2 regions of the Paenibacillus sp. FSL M7-0420 genome follow, and region 1 is predicted to be linked to the other one. Evidence: riboswitches for the same ligand, from Rfam matches in the RefSeq annotation. Region 1 holds a riboswitch; the other holds the start of a gene.
What was found. A riboswitch is a leader RNA that binds a small molecule or an ion and turns the genes downstream of it on or off. The one in region 1 is predicted to bind cyclic di-AMP.
Positions count from the first base shown of each region.

Region 2: another riboswitch for cyclic di-AMP. It lies ahead of MKX51_RS21110 (hypothetical protein); the one in region 1 lies ahead of MKX51_RS31955 (C40 family peptidase).

Region 1 is NZ_JBBOCJ010000001.1:7,397,477-7,401,369, forward strand. It holds gene MKX51_RS31945 (GNAT family N-acetyltransferase) at 1-222, opposite strand, end outside; gene MKX51_RS31950 (C40 family peptidase) at 478-969, opposite strand; cyclic di-AMP (ydaO/yuaA leader) riboswitch at 974-1,116, opposite strand; gene MKX51_RS31955 (C40 family peptidase) at 1,505-1,933, opposite strand; cyclic di-AMP (ydaO/yuaA leader) riboswitch at 1,991-2,129, opposite strand; gene MKX51_RS31960 (hypothetical protein) at 2,342-3,175, opposite strand; gene MKX51_RS31965 (M1 family aminopeptidase) at 3,185-3,893, opposite strand, start outside.
Region 2 is NZ_JBBOCJ010000001.1:4,913,217-4,917,109, forward strand. It holds gene MKX51_RS21100 (flotillin family protein) at 1-1,200, opposite strand, end outside; gene MKX51_RS21105 (hypothetical protein) at 1,219-1,680, opposite strand; gene MKX51_RS21110 (hypothetical protein) at 1,887-2,408, opposite strand; cyclic di-AMP (ydaO/yuaA leader) riboswitch at 2,524-2,706, opposite strand; gene MKX51_RS21115 (TetR/AcrR family transcriptional regulator) at 3,285-3,893, shown strand, end outside.

The sequences.
Region 1 (3,893 bases):
GAGCTGGGCGAAGCCGCACAGAACGCCTTGTCCGTTCACTACCGACACATATTGCTCGCTGCGCAGCTGCGGGTCTCCGAACTCCACGCCCAGCGCCTGCATCTGCTCCCAGGACATCCAGCCGTAAATATTATACGGAGGCTTGTAGCTCCACTCACAGATCTCAGCGGCATGCTGCGGCTCCATAGGCACCACGTAAAAGGTTAGCGGGGAGCTAATCATTAGGGGAGGCCTCCTTCCAGGGGAAATCAATTTATACTTATCATTCTTTATATTAATTATATACAAAAACAGCGAGTTTCGACGCAAATTCCTTGCGGAAATACAGAAACTTGACAAACGCCAAAATATATTTTCCGAAAGTGCAGAATCGGTGTTTTACAAATATAGAGACGGGTAAGTAATTTTATAGACAAAAAAAGCCCTTCTCCAAGATTTCGGCAAAAATCTCGGAAAAGAGCGTTAGGTTACAAAGGATTATTGTACATCATCGTTGTCTTGGGAATCCGAAGCTACAGTCTTGTAGGCATCTGTACTCATGATTCGCTTGGCGCCAACGTAGCGGTTGACGTAATAGCTGTCACTCAGCGAACTGATGGTTACACCACGTGAGGAAGAGGCATGGGCGAATTCGCCGTCACCAACATAAATACCGACATGGGATACGCCCTTACCGCTTGTATTGAAGAATACAAGATCGCCCGGTCTCATCTCGTCACGGGATACAGCAGAGCCCATCTGATATTGGGAGCCGGATTGATGGGGCAGGTTAATGCCGATCTTATCAAAAACATACATTGTAAATCCGGAGCAATCAAACCCGTTAGTTGATGTACCGCCGGACACGTATTTGGTTCCGATGGCTTTGTCGATCACTTTATCCATTTTGGAATCCGCGAAAGCGCTTCCTGCTCCGATGGTGAAGATAATGGACAAGCTTAGTACTGCGGCTGCTAGCTTCTTCTTCAAAAGTAAATACCCCTTCCAATGCCTACGAGGTTAGCTTAAGGGTTCGGTTGAAGGTCCCCTATGACCCCTCTTAGAATAGGAGGTCAATTCACCCAAAGTGGTTCCCCCGTTTCCCTAATTCATTAGGGAACTCGGCACGACTGTTGATTAGGATTAGCGGTTCATTCAATACATGACAAAACCTTTGTTAAAAGCGATTCAATAATTACAAAAATGTTACTAAAAGATCACTGCGATAATTGTAACAAAGACTAAGGCGCTTGGCAATCACTTATAACATATTAATGCATCTTTTTTGCTGTTTTTTAGAGTTATAGCCCTTTCGAAAGACTCATATCTATGCGCAGGGGTTAATTTATATGATAATTTCTTTATTTTTGCAAGAAAATGCTGTTTCAAGGCTGCGAATTCGGTGTAAAAGGTAGAATAAGGAAAAGGAAAAACCCGGAAATGATTACGGCAATAATCATCCCGGGCTCGTATAAGTTACATTTAGTTGTTAGAGGCTGAAATATTCGGGGTATGCTTCAAGGGTTCAATCGTAAGCGACAGCTTGGTAGGCTGTTGTGCTCATTACTCGTTTGGCGCCAACGTAGCGGTTGGCCCAGTAGGACTGGCTCATCGAACTGATGGTTACACCACGTGAACTTGAGGACTGTGCGAACTTCCCGTTTCCAACATAAATACCGACATGGGACACTCCGTTACCCAGAGTATTGAAGAACACGAGATCACCTGAACGCAGGTTGCTCTTGGATACACTTGTTCCAACTTTGTACTGTGCTTTGGAGGTGCGGGGCAAGGTAAGCCCGACATTCTTGAACACATACTTGGTAAATCCGGAACAGTCGAAGCCGCTGGTGGTTGTGCCTCCGGTTTTATACGACGTTCCAATGGTTTTTGAAATCACAGTATCCATTTTGGAATCTGCGAAGGCACTGCCCGCTCCGAGTGTGAATACCATCACAAGACCCAGCGCTGCCGCGGTGCATTTTTTCTTGAAATTCTGACTAATCAAAAGATGTACTCCTTCCAGGGCCTGCGAGGTTAGCTTAAGGATTCGGTAGAAGGTTCCCCTATGACCCCTCTAAAGCGAGATCAATTCACCCAAAATATGGTTCCCCCACTTCCCGGTGCAGGGAATTCGGCGTTTTGTGCACCAGAACAGTGACTTATCGGCATAGCTTAAATTGCAATAGTTACGGAAGATTTTGCTTGAAAGATTACAACTTTGTTACTACTGATACAGCCATCATTGTATCAGAGGATTTAGCCTTTTGCAAATGCTTTTGTCCTCCGTTCAAGCAAAAAAGAGTCCTGCTCCCGGATAGAGGGGCTGTGACTCTCTTTAGTATGCCGCTTCAGCAGCTTATTATTGTGGAAATGATTTACTGGACCAGAGGTGGTACTGGGCAGCGATCCCCCACATATTGAACAGCGTGGAGGGCAGCGGAGCTGCCTGGCGGAGCATAAGGGCCGGCAACCCGGGATAGAACAGAGCAGAGGCGCTGCAGAGCAGAATGACGGCCAGGCTTCCCGCCCCCAGAACGATGGATATACCAATGGAAGGCAGCAGCACCTTCAGGCAGATCAGCAGCGAGGAGAACATACCGGTACCTGCGGTGTAGCCGAACTGCATATAGAGCAGAAGCTTGCGGACAAGGAAGAGATAGAGCAGCCAGCCCAGTACATAAGGCACCAGCTTGAGCAGGAGCTGTACATCGAGAACGCCGCTGAGCAGATGACGGTACATACGCGGAAGCAGCCAATAGAGCGGCAGGAGGGTTAGCGCCCATTCAACGAGGCTGAACACCAGCACCGGCAGCCCATATTTTCTCATTCCGGGAAAAAAGAACAGTCCCCGCGCTCCGGCGCGCTCCTGGTGAAGCTCGTGCAGCAGCCCTGCACGGATAAAGGGAGTCACCAGCAGCCTTAGCACTGTCAGCGCAAGCAGCATCCACAGCCAGTGCTGGACGGCGGGGTCGGTGCGCAGCGCGGTCTGCCCCTCGATATAATACAGCAGCCTGCCTATTCCGCTGCCGCCGGCGTTCGCATCCGGGTAGCGGAGCAGGACGGGGACAACCGCGCTTTTAATGAATTTGTACAGGAAATATCCCCAGAACAGCCGGTAGATAAATAGCAGGATCAATATATAGAACTGCTCTTTCATGCTGATCCAACCGCGGGCAATTGAGCTTTTCACCATTCCTTCACCTCACCAGACAAGAGTTCCGAGCAGGGTTTCAAGCAGAGTTGATGCACTAAGCGTCCAGCGGGAGAGTGTACGCGGCTCAAGCTCCGCCATTCTGAAATTATTAAGATGCCTGCTCTCCAGCAGAATGGAATGCCCCGGATCAATCTCTGCGGAGACCAGCGGCGTTTTATACGTTAATTCAAAGGAGGTAGCCTTACCCTCGCCATTCCAGTATTGCTGCACCGTGTACCCGTCTGCGAAGGTGAATTTCACGGGAACATCGGGGTACAGGCTGCCCTTATTGCTTACATCGACCACAGCGCTATAGCGGCTCCCCCCGCTGTCGCTGTTGTCCTGTTTAACCGTAAGCCTGATATCGTCAACTGCGAAGTCGGGTGCCCCCCCGCTATAGACATACCGCTCAAAATACGTCTGCCAGGATTGCTTGGTCACTTTCTCCACAACCTTCTGGAAGTCGGCAGTGGTCGGATGCTGGAAGCGGTATTTGCGGGCATAGGCGGCGAGGATGGCGTCCATATTCTTGGTCCCGGCGATGCGTTCGATATCCTTCAGCACCAGCTTGCCCCGGATGTATACATTGCGCGTGTAGGCATCATCTCCGGTGTATTTCCAGGTCTCCAGCTTAAGCGGCTGTGAAGAGGAGACCAGGCTGGACTGCAGCGGGAGGCTGGAGACCACACCGTATTCCTGTTCCATCAGCCGGTCTTCG
Region 2 (3,893 bases), 2.5 Mb from region 1:
GAATTCCACGGTCAGGGCGGCTTGAGTGAACTGTTTGTATGCTTCGGCCTTCTTCTGCAGCGCTCCCGCTTCCGCCGCTCCGGCCAGCTGGACGATCTCCGCATTCGCCTTGCCTTTTGCCAGCTCCGCCTCGGCTGTTGCCAGCCCGCGCTTAGTCGTCGTAGCGGCTTCGGCTTCCGCCTCCAGAATCTGCCGCTGCTTGGCAGCTTCCGCCCGCATAACCGTAGCCTGATTCTCCGCCTGGGCAGGCTTGATCACCGTTGCCTCCAGCTCCCGCTGTCTCAGCTCAACCTCGATCTCCCGGACTGTGCGGTTGGCTTCGGCCTCCATCTGTGTGATCTTGACCTGTTCCGTAACCAGTGACTGCTTGATCTTATTCTGCTGCAATTCGTACGCCAGATCCGCCTGCGCCTTCTTCACCTCGGTCTCCAGCTTGAAATCAGCCTGCTTAATATTCAACTCCTTTTCGAACAGGGATTCCTTCGCACGGGCGGCGGTTCCCGCTTCTATGGTCGCCTGATGGGCATTGGCTTTGGCAATGGAGGATTCCTTCTCCGCTTCGGCTTGCTTGATCTGAATGTCGCGTTCGGCCTCAGCCTTGGCAATACTGGCATCGCGGCGGATACGCTCAATCTCGGGCACCCCCATATTGTCGATGTACCCTTTGTCGTCGGTAATCTTCTTGATGGTGAAGCTGACCACCTCCAGCCCCATCTTGTCGAGGTCCTCCGAGCAGGTCTCCCGCATCTTGCTGTTGATCTCGTCAGGGGTCTTCAGGATAGATTCTACGGTGAGCTGGCCGATCAGGCCGCGCAGATGACCCTCCACCGAATGCAGAATAATTGTCTCTCGGTCTTCTTCCGGCCGGTCAATGAACTGCTCGCTGGCTGTGAGAATAGCGGTTGGATCGCTTTTAATCTTAATCTGGGCGACCGCCTCCAGGTTCAGCTTGATGCCCTGGCGGGAAAACATGGCCTGCGCCGGGATCACATCGAAGCTCATCAGCATCATGGAGATGGTTTTATTGTTCTGGAAGCCGGGGATAACGAATGTCCCGCCGCCCTGGACCACTCTTTTGCCGCCGAGACCGTATACGATCATGGCCTGATTGGGCGGAACCTTTTTATACGCGGTCACAATACTGGTTAACGCCAGCAGAATTACAACAACAATAGCTCCGGTTACATATAAAATTAACATTTGCTCCGACACTCCCCGTTAGTTTTGTTCCATTTCCCTCTCGAACAAAGTGACCGCTGCGATCCCCTTATCCGTCTTCACAATAATCACCCGATCGCCCCGCAACAGCGACTGGCCGGATTCGGCACGCACGCCGATGGAGCGCATGGTCCCGTGCAGCACATACTTCATCTCTCCCACGGCCCCATTCGCTGCGGCGATGCTGATATAGCCGAGCTGGCCTGCCGGGTCATAATCAAGTTCACTCATACTGCTGTCATACCGGGTCATCACCCGGGCCAGCACCGTGTAGAGCAGGATGCCCGGCAGCAGGGCGATCAAGGTACAGACCAGTACCACGGCGAACAGCTGCATCCCGCTGAACTGGACAAGCAGATACCCCGTGCCGCCCCAGACGGTGACAAACACCATCAGCGGAAGAATCGGCAGAAAACCAGGCCCCCCGGCATCGCCTCCCCCGACATGCAGGTGGCCTTCCAAGCCGTGCCCATGAATACTGCCACTGAGAATAAGCAGAAGTCCAACCCAAAAGCAGACGATAAATACAGTAGCGATGGTAACCCCCTCCTTTCAATGGATTGGTGATACGGTAACTGACTAGTATGAGGATGAATAAACCGACTAATTATTGTTGTTATACGTCTTTTTTTCACTTCCACTTGTCGCTATTGCCCCTAATTTCCACTTTAGGCTGCCTGGTTGTGTATGGCAGAGGCGCAATTGGATTCAAGGGCACTTGTGCTCTTCATTTGCTCATTTAGCCAACTTTCCTGGAATTCAGGAGCACTAGTGCTCTTCATTTGCTCGTTTAGCCAACATTCCTGGGATTCAGGTGCACTTGTGCTCTTCATTTGCTCGTTTAGCCAACTTTTCTGGAATTCAGAGGTACTTGTGCTCTTCATTTGCTCGTTTAGCCAACATTCCTGGGATTCTGGTGCACTTGTGCTCTTCATTTCCACCTCCAGCCCACTTCCAGCGCAATCAGTGGGATTTATCCCTCTCATTTCCGCATCCAGCCCACTTCCAGCGCAATCAGTGGGATTTATCCCTCTCATTTCCGCATCCAGCCCACTTCCAGCACAATCAGTGGGATTTATCCCTCTCATTTCCTCTTCCAGCCCACTTTCGGCTGCATCTGAGGGATTTATCCCTCTCATTTCCTCTTCCAGCCCACTTTCGGCTGCATCTGAGGGATTTATCCTTCTCATTTCCACCTCCAGCACACTTCCTCCGCAATCAGAGGGATTTATCCCTCACCTGCACAGCAAAAAGACCACAGCAGCAGCAGGGCTCTCCGTGGTCGGTTAATCGATCATGGCGCTCATCCTCTCTCTTCGAGGCTTACGGGGTTAGCTGACGGATTCGGGCAGCGAGATTGCCCTACCTCACCAGAGCCATAGTATCACGCTGGCAAGGATTCACCCCGGGTACTCAGCAGCCCATCCTTAAGCCGCCTGCACCAGTTGGTTCCCCCGTTCCCGTTACGGAATTCAGCCATTTCAAGAACAGTGTCATTTCATTCGGTTGTTGATTGAATCTTACGCCTGTAGCCATTTAATGTAAAACCTCACGGATGACAAAAGAAGTCAAAAATGCTGTCCCTTCGGGAATGAAGGCGCATTCTTCAGTTCGGCTCTTAACCGCCCGGCGATTTGCTCCTGCTATCGTCTGTTTACACCAACGTTACTCTTCCTCTCACTTACTTCTCTTCCTACGCCCACTCCCCTGCTCATCTGCTCATCTACTCACTCTTTCTTCTACTTACTCTCTCTTCTACTTACTCTCTCTTCTACTTACTCTCTCTTCTACTCCTATACTCACTAACTTCTCACTTACTCACCTACTCACTTACTCACCTACTCACCTACTCTTCTACTCCCACTCACATCCTCATCACTTTCCTCTATCCTACTTCTCATAAACCTTACCCCCCCACCTTTCTTCCCCATCCCACTACTCAAAATTTGAAATATTCACATTTCCGTCACTTGATGCTCATTGTGCAATCTTTCCCTTTGAGCAATAATAGAACCTATAGATTCTATAGCGCCTTTAACTTTTGAAGAAAGGAGGACCATTGAAATTTGAATTCCAAACTGAATTTGCGGGACAAAAAAAAGGAAGCCACCTTCTACGCCCTAGCCGTAGCGGCCTTCGAGCTTGCGCTTGAGCATGGCATGGATGGCTTCATTGTTGACGATGTTGTTCAGAAGGCCGGGTATTCCCGGCGGACTTTTGCCAATTACTTCTCCTGCAAGGAAGAAGCAGTGGCCGCCTATTTCATTGGCAATATTGCTGCCAAAGAGAAAGAAGAAGCGAATAACACGCTGGCCGGTCAACCGCCGGATGCTACACCGCTTGATGTCCTGTACAACCTGCTGAAGCTGCAATTCACCTCGGAGTTCCTGCATAAGCTGCGGCAGTTCGTCTCCCTGGCGAATCAATATCCGTCTCTGGAGCCTTACATTCTCAATGTCTTCCGGCATTTGCAGATCACAGCCCAGGAGACACTGGAGCAGTTCACCCGTGGACGGTATGCCGATGGATATACCCACCTGCTGGTAGGTGCCGTCTATGGGGCATTCGTGCCTATCTTGGACGGACGGCTGAATGTCATGCTGCCGGGCGAACAGCTGAGTGAAGGCTCCGATGCCATGCCGTTTGAACAATACCTGAATTCTATGTTTGCTTAT